4 regions of the Nonomuraea sp. C10 genome follow, and region 4 is predicted to be linked to each of the others. Evidence: riboswitches for the same ligand, from Rfam matches in the RefSeq annotation. Region 4 holds a riboswitch; each other region holds the start of a gene.
What was found. Region 4 has a riboswitch for cyclic di-AMP ahead of FR742_RS05670 (hypothetical protein). Riboswitches for the same ligand answer to the same signal wherever they lie in the genome.
Positions count from the first base shown of each region.

Region 1: linked by a shared signal. The riboswitch ahead of FR742_RS45565 (hypothetical protein) and the one ahead of FR742_RS05670 (hypothetical protein) in region 4 are both predicted to bind cyclic di-AMP.
Region 2: linked by a shared signal. The riboswitch ahead of FR742_RS36440 (CHAP domain-containing protein) and the one ahead of FR742_RS05670 (hypothetical protein) in region 4 are both predicted to bind cyclic di-AMP.
Region 3: linked by a shared signal. The riboswitch ahead of FR742_RS02640 (CHAP domain-containing protein) and the one ahead of FR742_RS05670 (hypothetical protein) in region 4 are both predicted to bind cyclic di-AMP.

Region 1 is NZ_VPFF01000001.1:802,347-810,114, reverse strand. It holds gene FR742_RS03785 (DUF4032 domain-containing protein) at 1-84, shown strand, start outside; gene FR742_RS03780 (roadblock/LC7 domain-containing protein) at 256-633, shown strand; gene FR742_RS03775 (MarR family transcriptional regulator) at 637-1,437, shown strand; gene FR742_RS03770 (roadblock/LC7 domain-containing protein) at 1,467-1,841, shown strand; gene FR742_RS03765 (hypothetical protein) at 1,864-2,235, shown strand; gene FR742_RS03760 (alpha/beta fold hydrolase) at 2,361-3,224, opposite strand; gene FR742_RS45565 (hypothetical protein) at 3,263-4,108, opposite strand; cyclic di-AMP (ydaO/yuaA leader) riboswitch at 4,294-4,431, opposite strand; gene FR742_RS03750 (DUF5302 domain-containing protein) at 4,586-4,786, opposite strand; gene FR742_RS03745 (rod shape-determining protein) at 4,947-5,969, shown strand; gene FR742_RS03740 (erythromycin esterase family protein) at 5,976-7,163, opposite strand; gene FR742_RS45030 (hypothetical protein) at 7,178-7,363, opposite strand; gene FR742_RS03735 (SAM-dependent methyltransferase) at 7,534-7,768, shown strand, end outside.
Region 2 is NZ_VPFF01000003.1:1,037,524-1,045,291, reverse strand. It holds gene FR742_RS36455 (polysaccharide lyase 8 family protein) at 1-3, shown strand, start outside; gene FR742_RS36450 (CBS domain-containing protein) at 194-631, shown strand; gene FR742_RS36445 (ArsB/NhaD family transporter) at 628-1,914, shown strand; cyclic di-AMP (ydaO/yuaA leader) riboswitch at 2,127-2,275, shown strand; gene FR742_RS36440 (CHAP domain-containing protein) at 2,289-2,963, shown strand; gene FR742_RS36435 (APC family permease) at 3,124-4,983, shown strand; gene FR742_RS36430 (TspO/MBR family protein) at 5,021-5,494, shown strand; gene FR742_RS36425 (acyl-CoA dehydrogenase family protein) at 5,512-6,678, opposite strand; gene FR742_RS36420 (hypothetical protein) at 6,675-6,905, opposite strand; gene FR742_RS36415 (SAM-dependent methyltransferase) at 7,034-7,768, shown strand, end outside.
Region 3 is NZ_VPFF01000001.1:553,411-561,178, forward strand. It holds gene glgB (1,4-alpha-glucan branching protein GlgB) at 1-2,030, opposite strand, end outside; gene FR742_RS02635 (MFS transporter) at 2,172-3,695, shown strand; cyclic di-AMP (ydaO/yuaA leader) riboswitch at 3,904-4,052, shown strand; gene FR742_RS02640 (CHAP domain-containing protein) at 4,066-4,740, shown strand; partial or broken gene FR742_RS02645 (DUF4328 domain-containing protein) at 4,775-5,044, shown strand; gene FR742_RS02650 (maltokinase N-terminal cap-like domain-containing protein) at 5,041-6,381, opposite strand; gene treS (maltose alpha-D-glucosyltransferase) at 6,385-7,768, opposite strand, start outside.
Region 4 is NZ_VPFF01000001.1:1,198,682-1,206,449, forward strand. It holds gene FR742_RS05640 (response regulator transcription factor) at 1-24, opposite strand, end outside; gene FR742_RS05645 (hypothetical protein) at 140-463, shown strand; gene FR742_RS05650 (ABC transporter ATP-binding protein) at 618-1,532, shown strand; gene FR742_RS05655 (ABC transporter permease) at 1,553-2,326, shown strand; gene FR742_RS05660 (sensor histidine kinase) at 2,363-3,619, shown strand; gene FR742_RS05665 (response regulator transcription factor) at 3,616-4,260, shown strand; gene FR742_RS05670 (hypothetical protein) at 4,278-5,240, opposite strand; cyclic di-AMP (ydaO/yuaA leader) riboswitch at 5,246-5,385, opposite strand; gene galT (galactose-1-phosphate uridylyltransferase) at 5,456-6,538, opposite strand; gene FR742_RS05680 (DeoR/GlpR family DNA-binding transcription regulator) at 6,535-7,314, opposite strand; gene FR742_RS46490 (50S ribosomal protein bL37) at 7,457-7,534, shown strand; gene FR742_RS05685 (TrpB-like pyridoxal phosphate-dependent enzyme) at 7,574-7,768, opposite strand, start outside.

The DNA of each region.
Region 1 (7,768 bases), 400 kb from region 4:
GACAAGGTGCTGGTCTTCAAGCCCGACGAGAAGGCGCTCCTTCCGGATGAGGCGACGGAACCGAATGCGAATAACCTTCCCTGAGGCCTTTGTCATTTCCTCATAAATCGCGGGATTATCCCTCTCAGTAGGGTTTTTCTTCGCCTCAGCCGTAGACAACTTCATCTCGGTGCGGCTCACGTTATCGCCGTTCATTTCCGTCTCTTCTGGCATCCCTAAGCTGTCCGCGTCCGCATGACGGCGAGGGAGGCCACCGTGCTCGCACTCGACAGCTGCCTGACCGAAGTCATGGCCATACCGGGAGCGCTCGACGCGATGCTCGTGGATCACACGAGCGGCATGGCCGTGTCCTTCAGCGGGCAACCCCGCGGCGTGGACGCCGACAAGGCGGCCGCGGCGCTGACCGAGATGCTGCGGGCCAGCATGGACGGGCTCTCGCGGGCCTGTCCCGGCGACACCGTGCGCATCGGCGACCTGCTGATCAGCACCGACCAGGGACACCACCTGATCAGGCTGATGGACACCCTGTTCGAGGGGCCGCTGGTGATCTACGTGCGCCTCGACATGGAGCGGTCGAACATCGCGCTGGCCCGCCACCGGCTGCGCACCATCTCCGAGCAGCTGCTGGCGTGACCGATGCCGTCGCTGGACACGCTCCTGGCCGGCCTCGCCAAGGAACGGGCCACCGGTGCGCTGCGGGTGGGCCGCGCCGGCACCGTCTACCTCGACGACGGGCGCATCACGTACATGACCTGCGCGCAGGTGCCCGGCGCCGAGCGGCTGCTCGCGGCCGGTGGCCGGGTGCCGGAGTCGGCGCTGCGCAGGCTGCAGGCCGACGGCGGCACCGAGCGCCTGCTGGAGGAAGGCCGGGTCACGCTCGGCGAGCTGCAGTACTGCGTGCTCGGCGCGGTGCTGGACGCGGCGTTCTTCCTGCTGCCGGTGACCGGCGCCCGGCCGAGGTTCCGGCCCGGCGAGGGGCACTGGCTCGGCGGGCGCTGGTACTTCGACGTGCCCGGCCTGGTGCGCGAGTGCGCGCGCCGCCGGGCACGGCTCGCCGAGACGTGGCCGCGGGCCGACCTGGACACCTCCCCCGTACGCGCCGCGCGGCGGATGCCCGGGCAGAGCGTGACGCTCAGCGACGTGCAGTGGGAGGTGGCGATCGGGGCCGACGGCGAGGCCACTCCCCTGGAGCTGGCCAAGCGGCTGGGCCGGTCCGGTTACGCGGTCCTGCTGGCGGTGCGCAGGCTGGCGGCGGCGGGCCTGATCGTCGCGGCCGAGGGGACGGAGCCGCTGCCCAGGCGGGTCAAGCGGCTCGACGTCGCCCGGCACGGGGCGGACGCCACCGCCGGCGGCCCGCTCGGCCCGGTCGTCACCGGGGACCCCACGGACATCGAGCTGCTGCTGCGGCTCAGGAAGGCGTTGGAGGAGCTGACGTGAGGTTCCCCTCACGCAGGAGGAGGCCATCTGTGGAACTGCGTCAAGAGGTGCTCAAGGAGATGGTTCTCCTGCGCGAACGGACGGCCGACGTCAAAGGGAGCGTGGCCTCCACCATCGACGGGCTGACGATCGCCTGCGACCTGGCGGAGGACAGCAGCGAGCACGTGTCCGCGCTGGCCGCGGCGCTGCTCGCGATGAGCCGGCGCATGATGATCCTGGCCGGGCGGGGCGACCTGGAGGAGACGCTCGTCTCCGGCAGCGCGGGCCACGCCGCGTTCTACGCCGCCGGCCCCACTGTCGTCCTCACAGTCCTGGCTGAGCCCGGCGCCAACCTCGGGCTGCTCCGGCTGGAGGGGCGCAAGACCGCCGCCGCGGTGGCGGCGGTGGCAGCAGGCAAGAAGTGACCATTCCTGATCGGAGGAAAGCATGGCCAGCATGGACATCTCTCTCAAGGAGATGATGGCGATCGACGGCTCCATCGGCGCCGCCATCGTGGACCATGGCAGCGGCATGGCGCTCGGCGCCCTGGGCGGGTCCAAGGACCTGGACCTCCAGGTCGCCGCGGCCGGCAACACCGAGGTCGTCAAGGCGAAGCTCCGCACGATGGACTCGCTCGGGCTCAACGACGCCATCGAGGACATCCTCATCACGCTCGGCGGCCAGTACCACATCATCCGGCCGATCTCCGGGCGCGGCGGCAAGGGCCTGTTCCTCTATCTGGCCCTGGACCGCGGCCGGGCCAACCTGGCCCTGGCCAGGCACCATCTCAAGAGCATCGAGGAGAAGCTGGAGGTCTGACCCTCCCCCGAGAACCCGGCGGCACGCGTCCGGGCGCGGCGAGCGCGTGCCGCCGCCGGGGCGCATCTCGCGAGCGGCAGCCTCCCGGCGCTTCGCGAGGTGCGCCCCTTCCAACGGTCCCGGGATCAGCGGGCCGGGCCCGCGTGACCGGCGGTGAGCTTGGTGACGGCCTCGACGAGTTCCGGCCAGAGCGCCCGCGGGAGGTCGTGCCCCATGCCGGGGAAGACCTTGAGCTCGGCGCCCGGGATGGCCGCTGCCGTGGCCTGCCCCCCGGAGAGCGGGACGAGCTGGTCGTCGGCCCCGTGGATGACCAGCGCCGGGACGTTGAGCCGGGTGAGGGCCTCGGTCCTGTCGGGCGACGCCATGATGGCGGCGAGCTGCCGGGCGAACCCCGCCGGGTCGTGGCCGCGGTCGAACGCCTCCCCGGCCAGCCGCTGGACACGCTCGCGGTCGAGCTCGTACCCCGGGGAGCCGATGACCGACCAGGTCGCCAGCGCCTGGGTCATGGCCTCCTCCCGGGTGGTCACCGGCTTGGTGAACAGGACCGACCGGGCGCTCTCGCTCGGCGGGGCGACCGCGCCACCGGGGGTCGACATGATCGAGATGAGGGTGAGCACCCGCTCGGGATGCCGGATGGCGAGCGACTGGGCGATCATGCCGCCCATCGAGGCGCCCATCACGTGCGCGGCCGGCCAGCCGAGGGCGTCCATCAGCCCGGCGGTGTCCGCGGCCATGTCGTCCAGCAGGTAGGGCGCCGGCTTGCCCGGTGCGGGCGCGCCCGCCTCGTGGAGGTGGGTGGACATCCCGGCGTCGCGGTTGTCGAACCTGACGACATGGTGCCCCTGCTCGGCGAGCTGCTCGCACAGCTCGTCGTCCCAGTGAATGAGCTGGGCGCCCAGCCCCATGATCAGGAGGAGCGGGCGCCCGTCGGGAGAGCCGAAGCTCTCGTACGCGATGTCGATTCCATGAGCCGATGCGGTCGAGGTCACGGCTCTAGAATGACATTCTAATCGTGGTGACGCAAAGGTCAGCGGCGCACGAGCTTGCGGATGCGCTCGCGGCCCAGCACCAGGCCGCCGCCGACGAGGATCACGCCGCCGGCCACGGCGGCTCCCGCCACGTTGCTCCGCTCGGTGGCCGCGGCCGCCTCGGCGCCGCCGGCGGCGGGCTGCGGCTCGGCCGGGGCCTTGACGAGGTTCACCGGGTCGGCCTTCACGGGGCTGGTCTTCACGGGCTCGGCCTTGTCGCTGCCGGACTGGCCCGCGACGGCCTTCTCCTCGTCCTTCTTGTCCGCCTTGTCGTCCGCCTTGTCCCCGGCCAGGACCGGCGGGGCGGCCGGGTTGCGGTCCATGCGCTTGTAGGCGCCCTCGGAGAAGGCGACCGGGTGGTTCTTCAGGCCCAGGCCGTCACCCCACTTGGTGATGACGTACTCGACCTCGATGTGGCCCTTGCCGCCGTTGCCGTCCACCATGAGCGTGCGCGGGTTGAACTTCCCGCCGGTCAGGTCGGCGAAGGTCTTGCCGTCCAGGTCGAGCATGATGCCCTTGCTGGACGGGACGCCCGGGCCGCGGTCGCCGACGAAGAACGGCGCCTTCTTGCCCTTGTAGACGACGTAGCCCTCGGTCAGCAGCGGCCAGCTGGGGCTGGCGGCCATGCCTTTCTGCATGGGCTTGCCGCTGGCCGGCAGGCCGGTGTCACCCGCGCGGCCGGAGCCGTCGTCCCAGAAGTAGGAGGCCGTGGTCTCGCCCTGGAGCAGGACCTTCTCCGTGCCCTTGTCGGTGTCGGCGTGAGCGGCGGCGCCGGAGCCGAGCGCCAGCGTGCCGGCGGCGGCGACGATCGCGGCGATGGAACGCATGCTGAAACGAGCAGACATGAAAAACAGAAGTCCTTTGTGAGGCAACAGCAAAGATGCGCTCGCGGAACGACGTAGCCGGGCATCAAGCCGTACGGACGCTACGGTGGGAGCGCGAAAGGAAGATCAGGAAATGGTGCCGCTCAATCGGCGGCCGATGACATCCCGCGGTAGGGGGGACGGGCGCGGTGATTCATCACAGGAAAACGTCCTCTCCATCTCGCCTACCGGGTTAGCTGACGGGTTCGGACGTGGAGATGCCCTACCGGCCGCATGGGCCGGATTCACCCCAGAAGGTGGGTCCCCGGTTCCCGCGGGGGAGCGGGATTCGGCGCCAGGCAGCCGCCTCTTCCTGGTGAAGAGCCAAGGTCACTGCCTGGTAACGCCGACCAATCTAGCGAGCAAATCGGACAAACGCAAAGGTAAGCCCATGATTCGGGCGAAGATCTACCTAGAAAAAGGGGGTACGGCATGCCGTACCCCCTTGAACACCCAGATTCAGCCGCCGCTCTTGCGCCTGAAGGACCGCTTGCCGGCAGCCGGGCCGTGGGCTCCGTGGATCTTGGAATGGTCGGCGCCCCTACCACTGCCGCCAGATCCCGCCTGCTGGCCGCGCTTGCGCTCCAGTGCCTCACGGAACTTGCGCTTCATCTCGTCCTCGGGAGTCTCGTCGACTTCCGGCTCCGGGGTTTCCGCCATGAGGGCCTCCTGATGTGCGTACAGCCTCCAGCTTCGCACGCAGGCCTTGACAGCGCATAACCGGGATCATCGGCGGGACGCGCGCCGGCGACTTGGTGTTGCCTTGACCCGATCGAGGAAACACCACGGACATGCAGCTCTACCCCCCGGAGCCGCGGCGGTGAGCCCGCTCGCGTTCCTCGGCCGGGATCTCGCGATCGATCTCGGCACGGCCACCACCCAGATCTACGCCCCCGGCCTGGGCGTCGTGCTCAACGAGCCGTCGATGGCGGCGGCCTGCGCGGCCACGGGCCGCACGCTCTTCGGCGCGGACGCGTACGCGGCGTGCTCGCCCTCCAGCGGGGCGGGCACGCGGGCGGTACGGGACGACGACGGGATCGCCCGCTGGCCGGTGCGCGAGGGCGGCGAGCTCGCCGGGCGGCTGGTCAAGCACTTCCTGAGCAAGGTGCACGGGCACCCGTACGCCCGGCCGCGGCTGGTGATGGCGCTGCCCGACGGCGCCCCGCCCATCCTGAGCTCGGCCGTGCGCGACCTGGCCTACGAGGCGGACGCCAGGCGGGTGTACCTCGTGGAGCACGCCGTCGCGGTGGCGCTCGGCGCGGGGCTCCCGGTGACGGAGCCGGCCGGGCGCATGATCGTCGACATCGGCCCTCACCTGACCAGGATCGCGATCCTCGCCTGCGGCGCCGTCGTCGCCGCCGGGACCGTCCACGCCGGCGGCGACGCCGTGAACGCGGCGATCGCCACCCTGGTCGCCCGTGAGCACGGGCTGCTGGTCGGCGAGGCGGAGGCGGAGGCGGCCAAGCTCCGCGCGGGCCCGTCCTGGAAACCGCTGGACCGGCACGTGATCGTCCGCGGCCTCGACCCGGAGTCGCGGCGCGAGCGGGTCGCGTGGCTGCCCGTCCAGCAGTTGTACGAGGTCACCCGGGCGCCGGCCGACGCCATCGCCCGCGCGGCGGCGACGGCCCTGGAGCGCTGCCCCGCCGAGCTCGCCGCCGACGTCGCCGCGCACGGGGCGGTGCTGACCGGCGGCGGCGCGCTGCTGCGCGGCCTGGCCAGACGCCTGCGCGCCGCCATGGGCGTGCCGGTGCGGCGCGCGGACCGGCCCGTCGAGTCGATGGCACTCGGCCTCGGCAGATACGCCGACCGCCTGGGCGCCATCGGCCCCCGGCCCCCGCTGTGACAACCCTTACAGCGGGGTCGAACAGGTGCCGTGCGCGATGTAGGCGAGCCCGTCGAAGGCGGCGCCGAGCACGGCCGGGGTGAAGGTCAGCTTGTACGAGAAGCGCCCGGCCGTGGCGCCGTAACCGCGCACGTACTGCTGCTCGCCCAGCCACCGGGTCACCGCCTCGGGCCTGGGCCCGAGGCGCAGGTCGACGACGTGATCGCGGGGGCAGGCGGCGGCCAGCAGGGATTCGGCCACGTCGGGCCTGCCGGCGGCGGGCACCCGGTGGCGCACCGGCGGCCGCCGCACGTCGGGCCTGCCGAACCGGAGCCGCCTGGCCCGGAACTCACCCTGTCCGAACAGCAGGCCGAGCGCGTAGTAACCGGCGCCGTGACGCTGACGCAGATGATCTCCCATGACCGGAGCACCGAGGCGCGCGTAGTGGCCGGCGGCCACGTGACCGTTGTGGGCCCAGACGGCGACCTTCGCGGCCGGGTCCTCCAGCAGCCGGTCGACGTTGTCGGCCATGAACTGGTCGCGGGCCGCCCCGGCGGTGCGCGCCCCGTCGGCGTCGCGCATCGGCCGCGTGACCAGTGTCGCGAACTGGCTCACGGTCCTGGCGTGCGCCTCCTCCGGGCCGCCGGCGCCCACCTCGTCGGCCAGCCCGCGGGCGGCCGCCTCGATCGCCGGGTCGAGCGGCTCCCCCACTCCCAGGCGCGTCTCCCCCAGCACCGCCAGCGGCCCGAGCAGCTCGCCGGCCCGCTCACCCAGGTGATCGCGGAGCCACCGCAGCGACGCTGCGGGGAACTGCGGGTCGATCCCGGCGAAGCGCACCTTCGGCTCGGCGGTGCGGTTGTGCGCGCGCATCCACTCCACCACGGCCAGCATCTCCCGCGTCCGCCACGTCCAGAACCCGAGGTCGGCCAGCAGCCGCTCCGGCTCCCCCGCTCCGCCCAGGACGTAGGCGTCCAGGGCCTCGGACGCCGACACGCTGGCCTCCATCGCCAGCACGGTGAACCCCAGCTCCTCCACGAGGAACCGCAGCAGCCGGTGCTTGAGCAGGAAGAACTCCCGCGTGCCGTGGGTCGCCTCCCCCAGCCCCACCACCCTGACACCGTCGAGGACCTCGCGCAGCGGCTCCAGGCCGGCGACCGGCCCGCGCGGGTCGAGCCCGTCGAGCGGGACGGCCCTGGACGCGAGCCAGCCGGTCACCTCGGCCGCTCCCGTCACGACCTGTCTCGAAGACTGGCCAGGGCGAGCACCAGGCCGAGCACGCCCAGCGCGACGCTCACCACCGTCAGCGTCGCGCCGTCGAGCCAGAGATGCAGCAGCCCGAAGTCGCGGTCGAAGAACTGGCGGGCCACGAACCCGCCGAACCCCTGGATCATGAGAATGACTCCGATGAACCCCATGCGGGCAACGCTGACACCCCCGGCGGGCCCGCCGCATCGGACCAAAGTATCGCCCGCATCAGCCCTTGGCCCATACCGTCCCACCGGATCACCTCTTTCTAGAGGATAAAGATCCGTTCGTCACGAAAAAGCACTACATTTGCGGCAGAGGCTACGTGGAAGGCGAGGACATGGCGCAGCTTCCGGGGCAGATCGACCCCAACGTGCCCAGTGTGGCCCGCATGTACGACTACTACCTGGGCGGCAAGGACAACTTCCCCGCCGACCGGGAGGCCGCGGAGCAAGTCATCGAGCTCGCCCGCCAGACCGGTTCCGACATCCGCGAGGTGGCCCTGGCCAACAGGGGATTCCTCATCCGGAGCGTGCGGCACCTGGCGCAGTCCGGCATCCGGCAGTTCCTGGACA
Region 2 (7,768 bases), on a different contig from region 4:
TGAGATCTCGCGGTCTCTGACCGGCGGAAATTTCTCACACCCGGAGAGCCACGACGCGTGCGGCCCGAGTAGTTTTTCAGATCGGACCCCGGCCGTGATAGACGTCTCATGAGATGGTCTTGCAGGATTTGGCCAGCATGAGCTGGTAAGTCTGGTCGGCAGGTCCTAGATCCAACGAGTCAAGGATGTGCCCATGCGCGCCAGAGACCTGCTTGCCGACTATCCCGTCGTGACCCTTGAGACGCCTGTGCTCCAGGCAGCCCGGTTGCTCGCCGAGCAGGATCTGCCCGGTCTGATCGTCAAGAACGACGACCAGCTCACCATTTTGCCGGGCACGGAAGCACTGCGACTGGCCGTGCCGCGCTACATCATGGACGATCCGGCGCTGGCCCGGGTGGTCGACGAGGCGCACGCCGACGAGTTCCTGCGCGCGCTGGGCAGTCGTACGGTGCGCGAGGTGCTGCCCCGGGAGCGGCGGGAGCTGCCCGTCACGGATCCTGACGCGACCGTGCTGGAGCTGGCCGCGCTGATGGCGCGCACCCGCAGCCCGTTGGTGGCCATCGTGGACAAGGGCCGGTTGCTGGGTGCGGTCACGCTGCAGGCGCTGCTGGACAGGATGCTAGGCACATGAGCCCGCTCGCCTGGGCGAGCGTCGCAGTGTTCGTGTCCGCCTACGCGCTGATCGCCACCGAGAAGGTGAACCGGGTGGCGGCGGCGCTGGGCGGGGCGTGGGTCATGCTGTTGATCCACGCGACCAACGCCGGGTCGGCGTTCTTCTCCGAGCATGCCGGGATCGACTGGAACGTCATCTTCCTGCTGCTCGGCATGATGGTCATCGTCGGGGTGCTGAAAGAGACCGGCGTCTTCGAGTATCTGGCGATCTGGGCGGCCAAACGCGCCCAGGGGCGGCCCTTCCGGCTGATGGTCCTGCTGGTCCTGATCACGGCAGGCGCGTCGGCGCTGCTCGACAACGTGACCACGGTGCTGCTGATCGCGCCGGTGACGTTCCTGGTGTGCGAGCGGCTGGCCGTGTCGCCGGTCCCCTTCCTGATCGCCGAGGCGCTGGCCTCCAACATCGGCGGCGCGTCGACGCTGGTGGGCGACCCGCCGAACATCATCATCGCCAGCCGGGGCGGGCTGAGCTTCAACGACTTCCTCATCCACATGGCGCCCATGGTGATCGTGCTGGTCGCGGTGTTCGTGGGGCTCTGCTGGCTCATGTGGGGCCGGACGTTCCGGTACGACCCGGACCGGGCGCAGGAGGTCATGGCGCTGGACGAGAAGGAGGCGATCGCCGACCCGTGGCTGCTGTGGCAGTCGCTCGTCGTGCTGGTGCTGGTGCTGGCGGCGTTCGTGCTCCATCCGGTGCTGCACTACGAGCCGTCGGTGGTGGCGCTGCTGGGCGCCGGCGTGCTGGTGGCCTTCACCAAGGTGACCACGGAGAAGTCGCTGGCCGAGGTGGAGTGGCCGACGCTGGTGTTCTTCGCCGGGCTGTTCGTCATGGTCGGCGCGCTCGTCCACACCGGGGTCATCGACCAGGTCTCCAGGGCCGCCGTGGAGGCCACGGCGGGCCGGTTGGACGTGGCGACGATGGGGCTGCTGGGCGGTTCCGCCGTGGTGTCGGCGGTCGTGGACAACATCCCGTACGTGGCCACGATGAGCCCGATCGTGGCGGAGCTCGTGGCGGCGCAGGGCGGCGAGTCGGCGCAGGTGCTCTGGTGGGCGCTGGCGTTCGGGGCCGACCTGGGCGGCAACGCCACGGCGGTGGGCGCGGCGGCCAACGTGGTCGTGCTGGGCATCGCGGCCCGCAACGGCACGCCGATCAGCTTCTGGCACTTCACCAAGTACGGGGTGATCGTCACGGTCGTCACGGTGACCCTGGTGGCGCCGTATCTGTGGTTCCGATACCTGTAGAAACCCCCGCAAAGGTAAAATATTCGCCCCGAAAACCCCTATGCCATAGGGGATCCCGTCGTCGGGGCCCGTTCCGCGCTTGCCCTTTCCCTTGCGCGACGATTACCTTCGAACCCATCGATGGCACGCGCTTGAGCAGCGCTTTTAGGTAAGCCCCCGCGCGTTGCCGATGAATTGCCGAGACCGCGCCCACCCGCGCACATTGCGGGAACACGGCGCGGCCGCCGAATCCGCCCTCTGGCGGAACCGGGGACCCACCTTTCTCTGGGGTGAATCGGTCGCTCTTCACCAAGGGCGCGCCGTAGGGCACTTCCACGCCCGAACCCGACAGCTAACCCGGTAGGCGGCATGGAAGCAAGGAGCAATCCCCGAGCATGGTCAAGCACATCTTCGATCGCATCCCGTCCACCTCCCGCCTGGCCCTGGGCGCCACCCTGGCACTCGGCGCCGCCTTCGCCGGCACCTCCGCCGCCGCCACCGCGGCCGCCGCCTCCCCCTCCCAGCCGCACCCGGTCGCCCACCAGCAGAGCAGCGCGAACCAGTCCACCGCCGTCAGCGCGAGCACCGTCCTGCAGGTCGCCGAGTCGCAGATCGGCGTCACCGAGGACGCCGCCGGCGGCGGCACCAAGTTCCACCAGTGGTACATGTCCTCCCCGCGCGCGGCCGAGACCCTGGCCCGTGACGGCGGCGGCACGCCCGCGCTGTACGCCAACGCCCCCTGGTGCGCGATGTTCGTGTCCTGGGTCGGCGAGCAGGCCGGCGCCCGCTCCACGATCGGCTGGGACGCCTACACCGTCACCCACGCCCAGTGGTTCAAGGACAACAACCGCTGGGGCAGCCAGGCCAAGCCCGGCAGCGTCGTCTTCTTCGACTGGGGCGGCAGCAAGAACATCAGCGCCGTCGACCACGTCGGCCTGGTGAAGAAGGACAACGGCGACGGCACGATCACCACGATCGAGGGCAACACCGGCAACGGCAAGGTCGAGGAGCGCATCCGGCCCGTGTCCCACGTGGCCGGCTACGGCTACCCCGAGTACAAGGCCGCCTGAGCACGTTCTCCGCACCCGTCATTCCTCCGGCGATCCGGTCAGGTCTTCCCTGACCGGATCGCCGTCGTCCGCGGCCCCGGTCAGGACCGCGTTTTGACCGGCCGTTGGCCTGCCCGGCGACGACCCCGGGGGAGATCCAGGGGGTGGAAGCGCGTGCGACATGACGACGGTCCCCTACCAGCAGGACCCGGCCAAGACCAGGCGGTCGCCGCTCAGCGGGCGGCGGCTGCAACTCCGCCACGGTGAGGGCGACAAGCGGCACCTGACCAGCCTGCAAGGACTGTCGGCGCTGTCGCTGGACGCCCTCAGCTCGGTCGCCTACGGGCCGGAGGCCGCGGCGCTCGTCCTGGCCGGGGCCGGGGCCGCCGCCGTGGCGCTGACCCTGCCGATCACGATCGCCATCGCGGTCCTGCTGCTGATCCTCGTGTTCTCCTACAGGCAGGTCATCGCCGCCCACCCCGACGGCGGCGGGTCGTACGGGGTCGCGAAGGCGGAGCTGGGCCGCCGGGCGGGCCTGCTGGCCGCCGCGGCCCTGGTGGTGGACTACGTGCTGACCATCGCGGTCAGCCTCGCCGCCGCGGCCGCCAACCTGGCCTCGGCGTTCCCCGTCCTGCGACCGTACCTGGTGGAGACCTGCCTGGCCGGGGTGCTGCTGCTGACGGTCATCAACCTGTTCGGGGTGTCCGACAGCGCGCGGTTCCTCATGCTGCCCATGAGCCTGTTCGTGGTGTCCGTCCTCGGCGTCGTGGCGGTCGGCCTGGCGCGGTCCGGGCCCGCCGCCACCGTGGGGACGACGGAGCAGATCGTCGCCACCGAGGCGCTGACCGTGATGCTCATCCTGCGGGCCTTCTCCTCCGGATGCTCCTCGCTGACCGGGATCGAGGCCATCGCCAACGGCGTGCCCATGTTCCGCAAGCCCCGCGTCAAGCGCGCCCAGCACACCGAACTGATGCTCGGCGCGCTGCTCGCCACCATGCTCATCGGCCTGGCCGTGCTCATCCGCAGGGACCACGTGGTGCCCCGCGAGGGCGTGACCATCCTGGCCCAGCTCGTGGCCGGCTCGTACGGGACCGGCTGGGCGTTCTACGGCACCAACATCGTGGTCGCCCTCGGCCTGGGCCTGGCCGCCAACACCAGCTTCGGCGGCCTGCCGGTGCTGCTGAGTCTGCTGGCCAAGGACAGGCGGCTGCCCTCGCTGTTCGCGCTGCGCACCGAACGGCCCGTCTACCGGTACGGCGTCGCGGTGGCGGGCCTGCTGGCCGCCATCCTGCTGATCGCGGTGGACGGCGACCCCCAGCGGCTCATCCCCATGTTCGCCATCGGCGTCTTCATCGGTTTCACCATGAGCCAGGGCGGCATGGTCAAGCACTGGCACCGGCTGCGCCCGCCCCGCTGGCGCCGCGACATGCTGCTCAACGGGACCGGGGCTTTGCTCACCTGCGTGGCGGCCCTCGTGCTGCTGGTGTCGAAGTTCACCGAGGGCGCCTGGGCGGTCGCCATCGTCATCCCCCTGCTCATCCTCCTGTTCGCCCGGATCGAGCGCTACTACGGAGAGGTGGCGGCCGAGCTGGAGATCGGCGCCGTGCCGGCCAGGCCCGCGCGGCCGCCCGCCGCCGACCATCCCGGCAAGAAGATCATCATTCCCGTCGGCGGGATCGACGCCGCGACCCAGCGGAGCGTGAGCGCCGCCATGGCCCTCGGCGGGGAGATCGTGCTCGTGTCGGTCTGCTTCACCGAGGAGTCACGGCGCGCGCTGCACGAAGCCTGGGACCGGTGGGATCCCGGAGTCCCGCTGGAGGTCATCGTCAACCCCGCCCGCACGGTGATCCACCCGCTGCTGGACTACATCCGCCAGGTGGACGAGTCGGGGAGCTGGACCGTCGTCCTCATCCCCATCCTGGAACCCCGGCACTTCCGCTACCGGTTCCTGCACAACCAGCGCGGCCTCCTGCTGGCCGCCGCCCTGCGGGAGCGGTCGGACGTGGTCGTCTGCCTCCTCCCGTTCCACCTTCGCCCGTGAACGGGTTACCGGCCGGTTCACAGGGCACGGGAAGCGCATGGTCGTCACCACCGAATCCCGCCGCTGGGTCGCGCTGCCGGTCTTCCTGGTGGCCGTGGCCCTGGTCGCCGTCATCGGGTCGCTGGCCGCGTCCGGCGCCGGGGCCGAGTATCTGGCACTGGAGCGTCCCGCCTGGGCGCCGCCGCAGTGGCTGTTCGGGCCCGTCTGGACGGTGCTGTACATCATGATCGCCGTGGCGGGCTGGCTCGCCTGGACGGCGCGCGGCTGGTCGCGGGCGCTGACCGCGTACGCGGTGCAGCTCGTGCTCAACGCCGCGTGGACCCCGTTGTTCTTCGCCGCGGGCTGGTACGGCGTGGCCTTCGCCGAGCTGTGCCTGCTGTGGATCGCCATCGCGGCGACCATCGTGCTGATGTGGCCGGTCAAGCGGCCGGCGGCGCTGCTGATGGCGCCCTATCTGGTCTGGGTGACCTACGCCGGCGCGCTGAACCTGGCCATCTGGCAGCTCAACTGATCCCGGTCCTTGGGCCGTCAGACGAAGGCGCCGTGGCCGGTGATCGCCCGGCCGACGATCAGGCTGTTGATCTCACGCGTCCCCTCGTACGAGTAGATGGCCTCGGAGTCGGCCACGAACCGGCCCATCCCGTAGTCGAGCACGATCCCGTTGCCCGCCATGATCTCCCGGCCCCAGCCGACCGCCTCCCGCATCCGGGCCGTGCAGTACGCCTTGGCCATGGCCGAGTGCTCGTCGCGGTAGACGCCCGCGTCCTGCAACTGCGCCAGCCGCACCACCATGCCGAGCGAGCTGGTGACGTTGCCCAGCATCCGCACCAGCAGGTCCTGGACGAGCTGGAACGCCGCGATCGGGCGGCCGAACTGCTCGCGCTCCCCGGCGTACTCCAGAGCCCGCTCGTAGGCGCCCATCATGCAGCCCACCGCCTGCCAGGCCACCCCGCCCCTGGTCTGCCGCAGGATCGTGGACGTGTCGCGGAAGCCGCGGGCCCCGGCCAGCCGGTTGGCCTCGGGGACGCGGCAACCGGTCAGCGTGATGTCCGCGTTCTGGACCGTACGGAGGGCGATCTTGTTCTCGATCCTGGTGGCTTCGAAGCCGGGCGTGCCCTTCTCCACCACGAAGCCCTTCACCTGGCCGTCGGCCTCGTCCTTCGCCCAGACCACGATCAGGTCGGCGAAGGTGGCGTTGCCGATCCAGCGCTTGGCGCCGTCGAGCACCCACGTGTCGCCCTCGCGCCTGGCCGTGGTGCGCAGCCCGGCGGCCACGTCGGAGCCGCCCTCCGGCTCGGTCAGCGCGAACGCGCCGATCTGCTCCATCGCGGCCATCCGCGGCAGCCACCGCTCGCGCTGCTCCTCCGAGCCGAGCCCGGCGATGCTGCCCATGGCCAGGCCGCTGTGCACGCCGAAGAACGTCGCGATGGACGGATCCACCCGGTTCATCTCCAGCACGATGAATCCGGTCAGCAGGCTGCTGGCGCCCCGGTGCTGGAGCCCCGCCACGTCCAGCTTGGCCATCTCCGGCACCACGTGGTGCGGGAAGCTCGCCTTGGTCCAGACCTCGTCCGCGATGGGCGCGATCTTCTCGGTCATGAAGTCGCGCACCCGCTGGACGATCTGCTTCTCCTCCTTGTCCAGCAGGTCGGCGTAGTCGTAGAAGTCGCCGTTCCGCACGCCGTCCCCTCTCACGCGCCCAGGTCCCTGGCCAGGGTGTCCAGACGGGCGGCGAGCGAGTCCAGGTCGTGGTCATCGGTCACGTGCCGCACCTCACGGCGGCGGGCGAGCACCAGGCCGCCCTGCCGGTCGGCCTGCTCCTCCGGCATGACGACGCATTCTCCTCGTACGAGAACGAGAGCGGCGTCCTGGTCTTGCGTGTCGACGAGCTTGCGTACGGCGGCGCGGTCGATGAGTCGCATACGCCGCCGACTGCCCCGCCAGTCCCTTTCGAAACGGTCTCGGTAGATAGTCCAGCTCCATGAAGAAAGAGCGCTTGGTGCTGTACCGTCTGGAAGGTCCGGCATGATCCTTCCAACGGAAAGTCACGATGAGCGACAGCGATGCCGCCGAGTCGGCCTGGTCCAGGGTCGACACCACTGTCCCGCACTCCGCGCGGGTGTGGGACTTCCTGTTGGGCGGGAAGGACCACTTCCCCGTCGACCGCGAGGCCGGGGAGACCCTGCTGAGGCTGTTCCCCGACTTCGCCATGGTCGCCAGGCTGCAGCGGGAGTTCCTGGTCCGCGCGATCCGCTACCTGGCGGGCGAGGCCGGGATCCGGCAGTTCCTCGACATCGGCACCGGCCTGCCCACCGCCGGCAACACGCACGAGATCGCGCAGGGCATCGCCCGAGAGTCGCGGGTCGTGTACGTGGACAACGACCCGATCGTGCTGGCGCACGCCCGCGCGCTGCTCACCAGCGCGCCCGAGGGCGCCACCGACTATCTCGACGCGGACGTCCGCGACCCCGAGGCGATCCTGGCCGGGGCCGCCGCGACGCTCGACTTCAGCCGGCCCGTCGCGGTCATGATGCTGAGCATCGCCGGGCAGGTGACCGACGACGAAGACCCGCGCGGCATCGTCGACCGCCTGCTGGAGCCGCTCGCCCCCGGCAGCTACCTGGCGCTGAGCGACGGCACCAACACCAACCCCGCCCTCGTGGAAGCGGTCACCGGCTACAACAAGAACGCCCGCAACTCCTACCAGCTGCGTTCCCCCGACGAGATCGCGCGCTTCTTCACCGGCCTCGAACTGGTGGAGCCCGGCGTGGTGCCGACACCGGAA
Region 3 (7,768 bases), 650 kb from region 4:
CTGCCCCAGTACTCGTAGGCGTCGGTGTTGACCGCCTCCGCCCAGCGCCCCCCGTACGGGAGACCGAGCCGGTAGTTCTCGTGCGCCGCGCCGCTGAAGTTGACCACGCACGCCACCGCGGACCCGTCCTTCGCGTACCGCAGGAACGAGAACGTGTTGCCCGGCGCGTCGTCGGCGTCGATCCACCGGAAACCCTCGGGCCTGGTGTCCTGCTCCCACAGCGCCGGGGTGTCCTTGTAGAACCGGTTGAGGTCGCGTACCAGCCTCTGCACGCCCTGGTGGCCGTCGAACTCCAGCACCCACCAGTCGAGCCCGCGCTCCTCCGACCACTCCGAGCCCTGGCCGAACTCACCGCCCATGAACAGCAGCTGCTTGCCCGGATGCGCCCACATGAACGCCAGCAGCGCGCGCAGCTGGGCGAAGCGCTGCCACTCGTCGCCGGGCATCTTGCCCATCAGCGAGCCCTTGCCGTGCACCACCTCGTCATGGGAGAGCGGCAGGACGTAGTTCTCCGAGTAGGCGTAGATGAGGGAGAACGTCATCTGATGGTGGTGGTACTGCCGGAAGATCGGCTCGTGCCGGAGATACTCCAGCGTGTCGTGCATCCAGCCCATGTTCCACTTGAACCCGAAGCCGAGCCCGCCCAGATGCACCGGCCGCGACACCCCCGGCCAGGCGGTCGACTCCTCGGCCACGGTCGCGATGCCGGGCGCCTCCCGGTAGCAGACCGAGTTCATCTCCTTGAGGAACTCGACCGCGTCGAGGTTCTCCCGGCCGCCGTAGACGTTGGGGGTCCACTCGCCCTCCCGGCGGGAGTAGTCGAGGTAGAGCATCGAGGCCACCGCGTCCACCCGCAGGCCGTCGATGTGGAACTCCTTGAGCCAGTAGAGCGCGTTGGCGACCAGGAAGTTGCGCACCTCGCGGCGCCCGAAGTCGAACACGTACGTGCCCCAGTCGGGGTGCTCGCCCCTGGCCGGGTCGGCGTGCTCGTAGAGCGGGGTGCCGTCGAAGCGGGCCAGCGCCCAGTCGTCCATCGGGAAGTGCGCCGGCACCCAGTCGAGCACCACCCCGATGCCCTTGGCGTGCATCCGGTCGACGAACGCGCGGAACTCGTCGGGGGTGCCGAAGCGGGCCGTCGGCGCGTAGTAGGAGGTCACCTGGTAGCCCCACGACCCGCCGAACGGGTGCTCGGCCACCGGCAGCAGCTCCACGTGCGTGAAGCCCAGGTCGGCCACGTACTCCGAGAGCTGGTCGGCCAGCTCCAGATAGGACAGGCCGGGCCGCCACGAGCCCAGGTGGACCTCGTAGATGCTCATCGGCCGGTTGCGCGGCTGCTCGTCGCGCCGCCCCGCCATCCACTCCTCGTCGGCCCAGACGTAGTCGGACTGCTCGACGACCGAGGCGGTCTGCGGGGGCAGCTCGGTCCTGCGCGCCATCGGGTCGGCCTTGTCGCGCCACACGCCGTCGGCGCCCAGCACCTGGTACTTGTAACGTTCGCCCGCGCCGAGACCGGGGACGAACAGCTCCCACACCCCCGAGCGGCCCAGCGAGCGCATCGGGTAGGCGGTGCCGTCCCAGTGGTTGAAGTCGCCGATCACCCGGATGCCGCGGGCGTTGGGCGCCCAGACGGCGAACGCCGTGCCCGGCGTGTCCTGGTGTTCCATCACGCGGGCGCCGAGCACCTCCCACAGCCGCTCGTGCCGCCCCTCGCCGATCAGGTGCAGGTCGACCTCGCCCAGCGTGGGCCAGTGCCGGTACGGGTCGCGCGTCTCGTGCGCCTCACCGCCGGGATAGCGCACGCTCAAGGTGTACGAGGGAACCTTGTCCAGACCGGGGACCGTGGTCTCGAACACGCCGTGGGCCACGTGCTTCATGTCGTGCGCGGTGCCGTCGTCCAGCACCACGCGGACCCGTTCGGCGAGCGGGCGCAGCGCTCGGAAGGTCACCCCACCCGCGCCTGGGTGGGCGCCCAGCACGGAATGCGGATCGTGGTGCGCCCCGCCCGCGAGGCGGTCGAGCTCTGTCCTCATCGGCATGCTCCCAACACTGCCCTATGGCGACCGTCCATCTGTGGCACTGCCCGCATTCACCCCGACAATCACCGAAAGTGCGGAATCTTGGGTTTATCGGGGATTGACCTCAAGCGTGGTTGGGTTTTTAGCGTTCCATGCATGGACATACAACAGCGTGCGGGCAAGCGGGAGTGGATCGGCCTGGCCGTCCTCATCCTGCCGACCCTGCTGCTCTCGATAGACGTGACCGTGCTGCACCTGGCCGTGCCCGCGCTGAGTGAGGACCTCCGGCCCACCGGGGCGCAGCTGCTGTGGATCAACGACATCTACGGGTTCCTGATCGCCGGGTTCCTCATCCCCATGGGCACGCTGGGCGACCGGATCGGGCGCAGGCGGCTGCTGCTGATCGGGGCCGCGGCCTTCGCGCTCGCCTCCGCCGCGGCCGCGTACGCGCCGAGCGCCGAAGTGCTCATCGCCGCCCGCGCCGCGCTGGGCGTGGCGGGCGCGACGCTCATGCCCTCGACACTGTCGCTGATCCGCACCATGTTCCACGACCCCGCCCAGCGGACGACCGCGATCAGCCTGTGGATGGTCGGCTTCACCGGCGGCATGGTGATCGGGCCGCTGCTCGGCGGGTCACTGCTGGAGACCTTCTGGTGGGGGGCGGCGTTCCTGCTCGGGGTGCCGGTGATGGCCGTGCTGCTGGTGGCGGGGCCGCTGCTGCTGCCCGAGTACCGCTCGCCCGCCGTGGGCCGGATCGACGCGCCCAGCGTGGTGCTGTCGGTCGCGGCCGCGCTCGCGGTCACCTACGGGGTGAAGGAGCTGGCCGCCGGCGGGGCGGGCGCCGTAGCGCCGCTCTCCCTGGTAGCCGGGACGGCGCTGGCGGTGGTCTTCGTACGAAGGCAGCGCGGGCTGGCCGAACCCCTGCTCGACCTGCGGCTGTTCGCCGAGCGGCGCTTCTCCGGGGCGCTGGGCACGCTGATGCTGGTCATCCTGGTGGGGCCGGGGATCGGCCTGCTGACGGCGCAGTACCTGCAACTCGTGCTCGGCCTGTCGCCGCTGGAGGCCGGGCTGTGGACGCTGCCCAACGCGGTGGCGATCATCTTCGGGTTCGTGGCGACCCCGGCGCTGGCGCGGCGGGTCCGGCCCGCGGTCCTCGCGGCCGGGGGACTGGTGCTCGGCGCGGCAGGGGTCCTGCTCCTCACGATGGCAGGCACGTCGGGGCTCGCCGCGCTGGTGACCGGGCAGACGCTGTTCTTCCTGGGCGGCTCGCCGCTGCTCGTGCTGGGCATCGACATCGTGGTCGGCGCGGCGCCGCCGGAGCGCTCCGGCTCGGCGGCGGCGCTGTCGGAGACCGCCCAGGAGTTCGGCGGCGCGGCCGGGCTGGCCGTCTTCGGGAGCATCGCCGCCGCCGTCTACCAGGCCCGCCTGCGCGTACCGGAGGAAGTCCCCGCGGAGGCGGCGGCAGCGGCCCGCGACACCCTGGGCGGCGCCATGGCCGTCGCGTCCGGTCAGCCCGCCTCCGTCGCCGCCACGCTCGCGGAGGCGGCCAGGGCCGCCTTCACCACGAGCCTCACGGTCACGGCGGCGGCCGCCTCCGTCGTCCTGCTCGCCGCGGCGATCCTGGCGGCCACCGCCCTGCGCCACGTCCCCCGGCTCGGCTCCTCGCCCGACGGTTCGTAACCGGATCGAAGGTAAAGAATTCGTGCGGGATCCCCCATGTCATGGGGGATCCCGTCGCCGGGGTCCGTCCCGCGCTTGCCCTTTCCCTTGCGCGACGATTACCTTCGAACCCATCGATGGCACGCGCTTGAGCAGCGCTTTTAGGTAAGCCCCCGCGCGTTGCCGATGAATTGCCGAGACCGCGCCCACCCGCGCACATTGCGGGAACACGGCGCGGCCGCCGAATCCGCCCTCTGGCGGAACCGGGGACCCACCTTTCTCTGGGGTGAATCGGTCGCTCTTCACCAAGGGCGCGCCGTAGGGCACTTCCACGCCCGAACCCGACAGCTAACCCGGTAGGCGGCATGGAAGCAAGGAGCAATCCCCGAGCATGGTCAAGCACATCTTCGATCGCATCCCGTCCACCTCCCGCCTGGCCCTGGGCGCCACCCTGGCACTCGGCGCCGCCTTCGCCGGCACCTCCGCCGCCGCCACCGCGGCCGCCGCCTCCCCCTCCCAGCCCCACCCGGTCGCCCACCAGCAGAGCAGCGCGAACCAGTCCACCGCCGTCAGCGCGAGCACCGTCCTGCAGGTCGCCGAGTCGCAGATCGGCGTCACCGAGGACGCCGCCGGCGGCGGCACCAAGTTCCACCAGTGGTACATGTCCTCCCCGCGCGCGGCCGAGACCCTGGCCCGTGACGGCGGCGGCACGCCCGCGCTGTACGCCAACGCCCCCTGGTGCGCGATGTTCGTGTCCTGGGTCGGCGAGCAGGCCGGCGCCCGCTCCACGATCGGCTGGGACGCCTACACCGTCACCCACGCCCAGTGGTTCAAGGACAACAACCGCTGGGGCAGCCAGGCCAAGCCCGGCAGCGTCGTCTTCTTCGACTGGGGCGGCAGCAAGAACATCAGCGCCGTCGACCACGTCGGCCTGGTGAAGAAGGACAACGGCGACGGCACGATCACCACGATCGAGGGCAACACCGGCAACGGCAAGGTCGAGGAGCGCATCCGGCCCGTGTCCCACGTGGCCGGCTACGGCTACCCCGAGTACAAGGCCGCCTGAACGGCCTGACAACCGCGCCAGCCATCGGGACGAGAACGATCCTTGGCCGCGCTCGGGGCTGGTCACGCTCTGGTGGGCGCTCTGGCTGATCGGCAACTGGGTGGCGCTCGTGGCCGGGCGGCTGTTCTTCAACGCCGAAGAGCTGGAGTCCATGGCGTCGGCGGCCAGGTTCGACGTGCTGAGCTGCGCGCTGATGCTGGTGGCGGCGGTGCCGGCGGCCCTGGTGGTCCTGCGGATCAGCAACGCGCAGGAGGCGCGGCGCCCCGCCGCTCCGGTGTCGCCCTTCGAGAGCCCGGCCGTCTAGCGGAAGGCGGCCAAGGGGATCGACACCCAGGTGGGGCGGTTGCGGGCCTCGTACACGACCTCGTAGACCGCCTTCGACAGTTCGAACGCCCGCAGCAGCGCCGTGTCGGCGGGGGTGATGACGCCGCCGCCCTCGGCGTAGCCCTCAAGGAACGCGGCCCTGTTGCGCTTGGCCCACTCCTCGGCCATCGGCTCCAGGCGGGCCGCCTCGGAGTGGTCCGCCAGCAGGTGCCTGGCCGCGTAGTCGAACGAGCGCAGCATGCCGGCCACGTCGCGCAGCGGCGAGGAGAGCGCGCGGCGCTCGGCCAGCGGCTGGCCGGGCTCGCCCTCGAAGTCGAGCACCACCCAGTCGGTGGTGGTGCGCATGACCTGGCCCAGGTGGTAGTCGCCGTGCACCCGCTGGACGCGCACCTCGGTGGTCAGCTCCTCGGCCCGGTGGTAGGCGAGCTCCAGGGCGGGCACGTGCTCGCGCAGTTCGGGGACCTCGCCCACGGCGCGGCCGAGCTGGCGCCTGAAGTCCTCGGCCATCCGCTTGATCTCGTGCGGCTCCATCACCTCCGTGCCGAACGCCTCGCGCAGCTCGTGGTGGACGCGGGCGGTGGCCGCGCCGAGCCGGCCCGCCTCTGCGGCGAAGTCGCCGCCCGCCTCAGCGGCGGGGAGGCCGGGCAGCGAGTTGTAGAGGTCGCGCACGCTGGTGAGCGCCAGGTCCCAGCCGTCGGTGGAGTTCGACAGGAACTCCTGCATGATCGCCAGCGTGGTCGGGGTCTCGTCGAGGTCGGTCTCGATCCACCCGTACGGCTGCGCGATGTGCGGCGCCTGCCTGATCGCGAGCGCGGTGACGACTTCCAGCTCCGGGTTGACGCCGGGGACGAGCCGGCGGAAGAGCTTGCAGATGTACTCCTCGCCGAACACCAGCGAGGTGTTGGACTGCTCGGCCCCGAGCACCAGGCTGCGCTGGTTGGTGTCGATCTCGACGCCGGGCAGGTGGTGGAACCGCACGCCCGCCCGGCCCGAGCCGGCCGCCATCGACTCCAGGATCCAGCGGGTCAGCTCGTGGTCGTGGACGGCGTCGTACACCACGCATTCCCCGTCGTCCGCCGCGTACGGCCCGATGAAGGCGTGGGTGAGGGTGTCGGGGAGCTCCCTGCGCAGGCCGAGCGGGAGCTGGTAGCGCTCGCGGGACCCCTCCTGCCACACCGACACGATCAGGTGGCGCAGGCTCGGGTCGCCCGCCTCGATGACGACGTCGGAGTCGATCGACAGCGAGTCGATCGGGCGCCCCTTGCCGCCGAACCAGCGTTGGCGTGCGATCCATGCGGCAAGGAGCTCCTCCAGCACGTCCTACTCCTCCTGGGTGTGGGCCGGCGGCAAAGTGAACCAGTAGAACCCATGCCCAGGGAGCGTCAAAAGATACGGAAGTTCGCCAATCGGTGGAAATGGCACGCCACCCATGGTCTCCACGGGCGAGACGCCGACGAACCTGCGCAGGTCCAGCTCCACCGGCTGCGGGAAGCGGGACAGGTTGTTCACGCAGAGCATGCGGTCGTCGCCCAGCTCGCGGACGAACGCCAGCACGCTCGGGTTGGAGGAGTTGAGCTCGATGAACTCGCCGAGCCCGAACACCGGGTGGCGCTTGCGGATCTCGATCATCCGGCGGGTCCAGTGGAGCAGCGAGCCGGCGTTCTTCTGCTGGGCCTCGACGTTGAGCCCCTGGTAGCCGTAGATCGGGTCCATGATCACCGGCAGGTAGAGGCGGCCGGGGTCGCAGTCGGAGAAGCCCGCGTTGCGGTCCGGGTCCCACTGCATGGGGGTGCGGACGCCGTCGCGGTCGCCGAGCCAGATGTTGTCGCCCATGCCGATCTCGTCGCCGTAGTAGAGCACCGGCGAGCCGGGCAGCGAGAGCAGCAGGGCGGTGAACAGCTCGATCTGGTTGCGGTCGTTCTCCAGCAGGGGCGCCAGCCGGCGGCGTATGCCGACGTTCGCCCGCATACGGGGGTCTTTGGCATATTCGGTATACATGTAGTCGCGTTCTTCGTCCGTGACCATTTCGAGGGTCAGCTCGTCGTGGTTGCGGAGGAAGATTCCCCACTGGCAGTTTTCCGGAATTTTCGGCGTTTGTGCCAAAATTTCGGAAATGGGGTAACGGGACTCCCGGCGGACCGCCATGAAAATGCGGGGCATCAGCGGGAAATGGAAAGCCATGTGGCATTCGTCCCCGCCGCCCACCGGGTCGCCGAAATACTCCACCACGTCCGAAGGCCACTGGTTGGCCTCGGCCAGCAGCACCCGGTCCGGGTAGAGCCTGTCGACCTCGGCCCGCACGCGCTTGAGGTATTCGTGCGTCTTCGGGAGGTTCTCGCAGTTGGTGCCCTCCTCCTCGAAGAGGTACGGCACCGCGTCCAGCCGGAACCCGTCGATGCCCAGGTCGAGCCAGAAGCGCAGCACCTCCAGCATCGCGTCCTGCACCGCGGGGTTCTCGTAGTTGAGGTCCGGCTGGTGATGGAAGAACCGGTGCCAGTAGTACTGCCCGCGCACCTGGTCATACGTCCAGTTGGACGTCTCGGTGTCGATGAAGATGATGCGGGCGTCGGGGTAGCGCGTGTCGGTGTCGGACCAGACGTAGAAGTCGCCGAACGGCCCCTCCGGGTCGTGGCGGGACGCCTGGAACCACGGGTGGGCGTCGCTGGTGTGGTTCATCACCAGGTCGGCGATGACCCGCATGCCG
Region 4 (7,768 bases):
ATCTTCGACCACCAACACCCTCATGATCCCCAGAATGCCCCCATCGCCGGTTACAGCGGGGTAACCGTCACCGTTCCGGCCCTGTAACCGGCCCCCGGCTTTTCTGGAGGCACACACGGCCGACCGAAACGGAGACATCATGTTCGGCTCGAAGATCAGCAGGTTGGTCCTGGCCGCCGTCGTCCTCGCCGCCGGCGTGGGCTGGATGGCCGGCTCGGAAGAGGAGCCCGTCAGGGACGGCGAGCAGTTCACCGCGTGCATGCGCGCTCACGGGCTGCCCGGCTTCCCCGAGGTCGCGCTCTCCTCGGACGGGCTGGTCAACCTCGACATCAAGGGTGAGCGCGTCGACGTCCTGTCGGGGAAGTACGGGGCGGCGGTCGAAGCGTGCGATTCACTGCTGCCCGCGGGTTCCCGGTTGCCGGGCGCGCCGGCAGCGCCGACAGCGCCGCCGTTCCCGTCCTGACCCGCAGGGCACTGGGCTACGTCCGGGCGGCGATCCACCGATCGGTGGATCGCCGCCTCCACCGTCCGGCGGCCAGGTCCCGTCTCCTGGTCGGTGTCGGCGGAAGTGCCGGTCGTAGCAGGCTGAATGCGCCAACCACCGAAGGGACGCGCGCATGCCACCAGTGATCGAGGTACGCGACCTCCACAAACGCTATGACGACAAGATCGCGGTCGACGACGTCTCGCTCACCGTCCAGGAGGGTGAGATCTTCGGGATCCTCGGCCCGAACGGCGCCGGCAAGACGACGACCGTGGAGTGCGTCGAGGGCCTCCGCACCCCGGATCGCGGTGAGATCAAGGTGCTCGGGCTGGACCCTCTCCGTGACCGCACCGAGCTGACCCGGCGGCTCGGCGTCCAGTTGCAGGCCGGCCACCTCCCCGAGCGGCTCCAGGTCGCCGAGGCCCTGGAGCTCTACAGCTCCTTCTATCCCGAGCCCGCCGACTGGCGCGGACTGCTGGACGGCCTCGGCCTGGCGGACAAGGCGAAGACCAAGTACGCCAAGCTGTCCGGCGGCCAGAAACAACGGCTCTCGATCGCGCTGGCGCTCGTCGGCAGCCCCAGGGTGGCGATCCTCGACGAGCTCACCACCGGCCTCGACCCGCAGGCCCGGCGCGACACCTGGGACCTGATCGAGGGCGTGCGCTCTCGCGGGGTGACGATCGTGCTGGTCACCCACTTCATGGAGGAGGCCGAGCGGCTGTGCGACCGGCTCGCGCTGATCGACGCCGGCCGCGTCGTCATGGTGGACACCCCGGCCGGTCTGACCGAGCGGGCGTGCGCCGGGCAGCGGATCCAGTTCCGCCCGTCCAGGCCGATGGACGACCGCCTGCTGACGAGCCTGCCCGACGTCTCCGGCGTCACCCGCCGGGGAGACCTGGTCATCGTCAACGGCAACGACAACGCGCTCAACGCCGTCACCACCGTGCTGGCCCGTAACCGGATCGTGGCCCATCAACTGCGCGTCGAGCAGGCGAGCCTGGAGGACGCGTTCGTCCGGCTGACCGGCAAGCGCCCCGACCCCCGGTGACACATCAGAGAGAGGCCCCCATGCCCATGTCAGCATCGAAGACCGCCGAGCGGGGTTCCGCGACCTGGCGGCTCATCAAGGCCGAGAGCACGCTGTGCGTCCGGGACAAGGTCGGCCCCCTGTGGGGCATCGGCTTCCCGCTGATCCTGCTGGTCATCCTCGGCAGCGTCTCCGATCTGCGGACGCCCGTGGAAGGCGGCGGCGGCCTGACGTACTTCGACCTTTACGTCCCTGTTCTGGTTCTGTTCAACCTGGCCATCCTGGCCACGGCCTCCCTGCCGACCACGCTCGCGGGATACCGGGAGAACGGCGTGCTGCGGCGCATGCGCACCACGCCGGTCGGCCCGGCCCGCGTGCTCGCCGCCCAGCTCGTGGCCAACTTCGCCATCGCGGTCGTCGCGATGGTCCTGTTCCTCGCGGTGGCCGGGTTCGGCTTCGGCGTCGGCCTGCCGGAGCACCTTCCCGGTTTCGCCCTCGCCTGGCTGCTCGCGGCGGCCGCGCTGCTCGCGATCGGCCTGTTGATCACCGCGCTCGCGCCCGGGCGCGGCCCGGCCACGGCGATCGGCACGGTGCTGTTCTTCCCGATGATGTTCTTCGCCGGACTGTGGGTGCCGATCTCGCAGATGCCGCCGCTGCTGCGGGACATCGCCCACTACACCCCGCTCGGCGCGGGCATGGGGGCGTTCCAGGACGCGTACCAGGGTCACTTCCCGTCCGCCGTGCCGCTGCTGACCCTGGCGGCCTACGCGGTGGTGTGCGCGTCCGTCGCGATCCGCTGGTTCCGCTGGGAATAGCCGCCCGGAATAGAATCCCGCAAGGGAGAGGGAGCCTTGAAGACTTCGCCACAGCCGCCGTTCCTTCTGGTCAACGTGGTGCCCTACGCGCTGCTGGCGCTCCTCGTCGCGATCCTGCTGGTCGTGGAGGACTGGACGGGCTCCTTGCTCGTCGACCTCGGCCTGTGCGCCCTGGCCGCCGCGTGGATGCTCGGCATGTTCACCCTGCGTCCCGGCTGGTGGGGCCGGCCACGGACCATGGGGGTGTTCGTCGCGGGGCTGCTCGTGATCACCGCGGTCCTGGTGATCCGTCATCCCCTCTTCGGGCTCTTCACCCCCGCCGCCTACATCTACTCCTTCACGGTCCTGCGCTGGCCGTGGCGACTGCTGGGGGTGGCCGCCACCGCGGTCCTGGCCGGTACGGCGCAGGCGTCCAACATCCCCACGACCGACGTCCTCGGCCTGACGCTGGCCGTGATCGTCATCGCCTTCAACATCGCCATGATGTGCGCCTGCGCCTGGGGCCTGTGGCTCGCCGAGAAGGAGGAGGAGCGGCGCGAGCAGACCCTCGGAGAGCTGAGCCGGACGAACCGGCTGCTGGAGGCGTCGCTCGCCGAGAACGCCGGCCTGCACGCCCAGCTGCTCGCCCAGGCGAGGGAGGCGGGCGTGCTCGACGAGCGCCGGCGGATGGCCCGCGAGATCCATGACACCCTGGCGCAGGGGCTCACCGGCATCATCGCGCAGCTCCAGGCGGCCGAGCAGATGCACGAGGTCCCGGCGCCGTGGCGCCGGCCCTTCGACGCCGTCAAGAACCTGGCGAGGGAGAGCCTGGCCGAGGCGCGGCGCTCGGTCGACGCGCTCCGGCCCGAGCCGCTGCGGACCGCGCGCCTGAGCGACGCCCTCGCCGACGTCGCCGGCCGGTGGTCGAGGCTGCACGGGCTCGCCGTTCAGGTCACGACGACCGGCACGGCGCTGCCGATGACACCGGAGGCCGAGTTCGCGCTGCTGCGCACGGCCCAGGAGGCACTGGCCAACGTGGCCAAGCACGCGCACGCCACCAGGGTCGGCGTGACCCTGTCCTACCTGGACCACGAGGTCGCGCTGGACGTACGTGACGACGGCAGGGGCTTCGACCCCGCGGGTCTCGACACGGACGGCGGGTCACCGCCGCCCCGCGGCGGCGGATTCGGCCTGACCATCATGCGTCAGCGCGTCGAAGGACTGTCCGGCACGCTGCGGATCGAGTCCGAGCCCGGAGCCGGCACCGGGATCTCGGCCTGCGTCCCCACCCTGCCGGCCGGGAGCCACGCATGACCGATCACGCGGCCACGGTCCGGTTGTTGATCGCGGACGACCATCCCGTCGTCAGGGACGGGCTGAGCAGCATGTTCGCCTCCGCGCCGGGATTCGAGGTGCTGGGCGAAGCGGCGGACGGCGCCGCGGCCGTACGGCTCGCCCAGGAGCTCCGGCCCGACGTGATCCTGATGGACCTGCGCATGCCGGGCATGGACGGGTTGACCGCGATCAACGAGCTGACCAGGCTGGGCGTCACCGCGCGCGTGCTGGTCCTGACGACCTACGACACCGACACCCATGTCCTCCCGGCGATCGAGGCGGGGGCGACCGGCTACCTGCTCAAGGACTCTCCCCGGGAGGAGTTGCTGCGAGGCGCGCGGGCCGCCGCCAAGGGCGAGAGCGTGCTGTCCCCCTCGGTGGCGGCACGGCTGATGAACCGGGTCAGGACCCCCGCGCCGCAACTGCTCAGCCGTCGTGAGCTCGAGGTCCTCGAACTCGTGGCGGCCGGGAACACCAACCGTGAGGCGGCCGCCCGGCTGTTCATCACCGAGGCCACGGTCAAGAGTCACCTTCTGAACATCTACGCCAAGCTGGGCGTGGGGGACCGCGCCGCCGCCGTCACCGAGGCGTTCCACCGAGGGCTGCTCGTCCCGCGATGACGCTGGAGATCCCCTTCTCAGTGCATCGAGATGTGCACGTGGTCGAAGTGGTTCTCGGTGATGCTGCCCCGGTCGGACATGCCGCTCCAGCCCGAGCCGTGGTTGATCCGCTGCTTCCAGATCACGTACTTCACGCCCAGCTTGCCGCGGTTCTGCACGGCCCATTCGGCGATGCGGTCGCCGAGGGCCGTGTTGGTCCCTGACGGCATCGAGCCGCCGGTGCTCATCATGAAGTCGCAGGCCCGGCCCAGCGGATGCTCGCCGCTCGACCCGGAGCGGAAGCAGCCCACGCTGAACGGCAGGGCGAAGTTCTTCGCGATCTCGGTCTTCATCAGCCGGGTGCGGGGCGTGATGTTGTCGGCGCCCGACGGGAGCTGCGGCGCCCAGGTGCCGTCGGAACGGCGGCCGGTGGCGATCGGCACCAGATCTTCCAGCTTCTTCTCGATGTCCTTGATGACGCCCTCGGCCTCCTCGCGCTGGCCGGCCACCTCGGCGGCGTCGGACTCGATCTCCTTGGTCAGCGCCGTGGCCTCGTCGGCCGCCTTCTTCGTCTCGTCGCGGGCCTCGGCCACCTTGTCGACCAGCGCCTGCTGCTCGGCCGTGAGCTGCGCCAGCAGGGCGGCGTTGCGGCCGTCGGGCAACTGGATCAGGCTCGGCAGCTGCATGCCACCGCTCTGGTACTGCAGCAGGGCCAGCTCGGCGACCCGGTCCTCGGCGGAGCTCAGGGTCTGCTCGGCGGTGGCCAGCCGTTTGTCGGCCTCCTCCGCCGCCTTGCGGGCCTCGGCCAGCTCGACGCGCTTGAGGTTGTAGCGCTCGATCAGCTTGTCGACCTTGGCGTTGAGCTGCTTCAGCTCCTTGCGGAGCTGCTGCTCGCCGGGCTTGGGGTCCGCCGCCGCGGACGTGGTCAGGGCCGGGGTGAAAAGCACCGCCGCGGCGGTGACGAAACCGATGGCAAGGTGCGCGGGGGACGCTGCCGCCACGTGATGGGTCCTCTCCCTCTGCCGGCCGGGTTAGCTGACGGGTTCGGGTACGGGAGCGCTCCCTACCACCGAAGTGGATTCACCCCAAGTGCAATTGGGTCCCCGGCTCCTGGGCACCTCGCCCAGGATTAGGCATGTTCACACGGCGCTTTACGGTCGTGCTGGAAGGGATAGTAGTGGTAGATCACAAGTAATGCGAGTCAAACGGAAATCTCTTAGTGATCTACCTGTGATCGAAGCATGCGTGCGGCTTCTTCGGGGAGCACGTCGTTGACGAACGCGCCCATGGCCGACTCGGATCCTGCCAGATACTTCAGCTTGCCCGGGGCCCGCCTGATGGAGAACAGCTCCAGGTGCAGGTAGCCCAGCTCGCGGTCCTGCCGGACCGGCGCCTGGTGCCAGGCCGAGATGTACGGCATCGGCACCCCGAACAGCCCGTCCAGGGCGCGCAGCACCGAGGTGTAGAGCGGGGCGAACGCGGACCGCTCGGCCTCCGACAGCGCCGCCAGGTCGGGCACCTGCCGGTGCGGGTAGAGGTGCACCTCGAACGGCCAGCGCGCGGCCGCCGGCACGAACGCCGTCCACAGCTCGTTGGCCGCCACCACCCGGACCCCGGCCTCCCGCTCGGCGGCCAGCACGTCCGCGTACAGGTTGCGGCCCTGTCGCCGCTCCGCGTACCGCCGGGCCGCCCCGAGCTGCAGCTTGGTGCGCGGCGTCACGTACGGGTACGCGTAGATCTGCCCGTGCGGGTGGAAGAGCGTGATGCCGATCTCCTCGCCCCGGTTCTCGAAGCAGAAGACCTGCTCGACGCCCTCCAGCGCGGACAGCTCGGCCGTACGGTCGGCCCAGGCCTCCATGACCAGCTCCACCCGGTCGTCGGAGAGCCGGGAGAAGGACGAGTCGTGCGTCGAGGTGAAGCACACCACCTCGCACCGCCCCATGCCCGGCCGGACCTCGCTCAGCCCTCCGACATCCTGATATGTCCCGAGATTGCCGGAGAAGGAGGGGAAGCGGTTCTCGAACACGACCACGTCGTAGTCGTACGCCGGGATCTCCGACGCCCGCGTGTCGGACGACGGGCACAGCGGGCACTCGTCGGGCGGCGGCAGGAACGTCCGGGTCTGCCGGTGGCCCGCCATCGCGATCCACTCCTCGGTCAGCGGGTCGTAGCGCAGCTCCGACGCCACCGGCCGCGGGTCCAGCGGCCGCCGGTCGATCGCGCTGCGGTCGGCGCCGTCGCTCCGGTCGAAGTAGATGAGCTCCCGGCCGTCGGCCAGCTCGGTGATGGTGCGCTTCACGCCGCCCCCTCTGCGATGATCAACTCTCCGGCCCTGTCGGCCAGCTCCCTGCGTGCCTCCTCGGGCAGCCCCGCGTCGCTGATGACCACGTCGGCCTCCGTCAGCTCGGCGATGGTGCTGATGCCGACCGTGTTCCACTTGGTGTGGTCGGCCGGCACCACGAGCCGGTGCGCGGCGCTGACCAGCTCACGGTCGGTCTCGGACTCCAGCAGGTTGGGAGTGGTGAACCCGGCGCGCAGGCTCATCCCGTGCACCCCGAGGAAGAGCGTGTCGACGTGCAGGCGGCGGATCGCGGCCACCGCGACCGGGCCGACGAGCGCGTCGGAGGGGGTGCGCACGCCGCCGGTGAGCACGACCGTGCGGTCGGCGCGGGCGTTGCGGTGGAAGACGTCGGCCACCGGGATCGAGTTGGTGATCACGGTGAGCTCGGGCACGCCGATCAGATGGTGGGCCAGCGCCCAGGTGGTGGTGCCGGCGGACAGGGCGACCGCGGTGCCGGGGCGCACGAGCTGGGCCGCGCGGCGCGCGATGGCCTCCTTCTCCTGCTGCTGCCTGGCCGACTTGGCGGTGAAGCCGGGCTCCTCGGTGGAGCCGGGACCGACCGCGGTGGCGCCGCCGTGGACCTTCTCCAGCAGCCCCCGGTCGGCGAGCACCTCCAGGTCCCGGCGGATGGTCATGTCGGAGACGCCGAGCTCGCGCACGAGGTCGGCCACCCGGACACCGCCCTTGCTGCGCACGCGTTCGAGGATCGCCTGCTGGCGCTGCTGTGCGAGCACGCCCCCGCTCCTTCCAACAGATTCCACCAAATTATGACACGAATATGTTGGGGAATGTTAGGTAACCCCAGGCCTTGCCGGGAAGCCGGTGAAGAGGGACGTTGGGTCGGATCCCGTACCCCGACCACCGGGAGGTGACCATATGGCCAGGCGCGCACGCAAAGGCAAGGCACGCAAGAAGAAGAAGGCCAACCACGGCAAGCGCCCCACCGCGCGCTGACGGACACCGCCGCCCGCCCGGCGGGCGGCGGGTCCTCGTTCACGCCGGCAGCCCGCTCAGCGCCTCGTCGATGCGCTCCTGCGGCAGCGCGAAGTCCTCCATCTCGCCCGACAGGTAGCGCTCGTAGGCGGCCAGGTCGAAGTGGCCGTGCCCGCACAGCGCGGTCAGGATCATCTTCTCCTCCCCGCTCTCCTTGCAGCGCAGCGCCTCCGCGATGGTCTCGGCCAGCGCGTG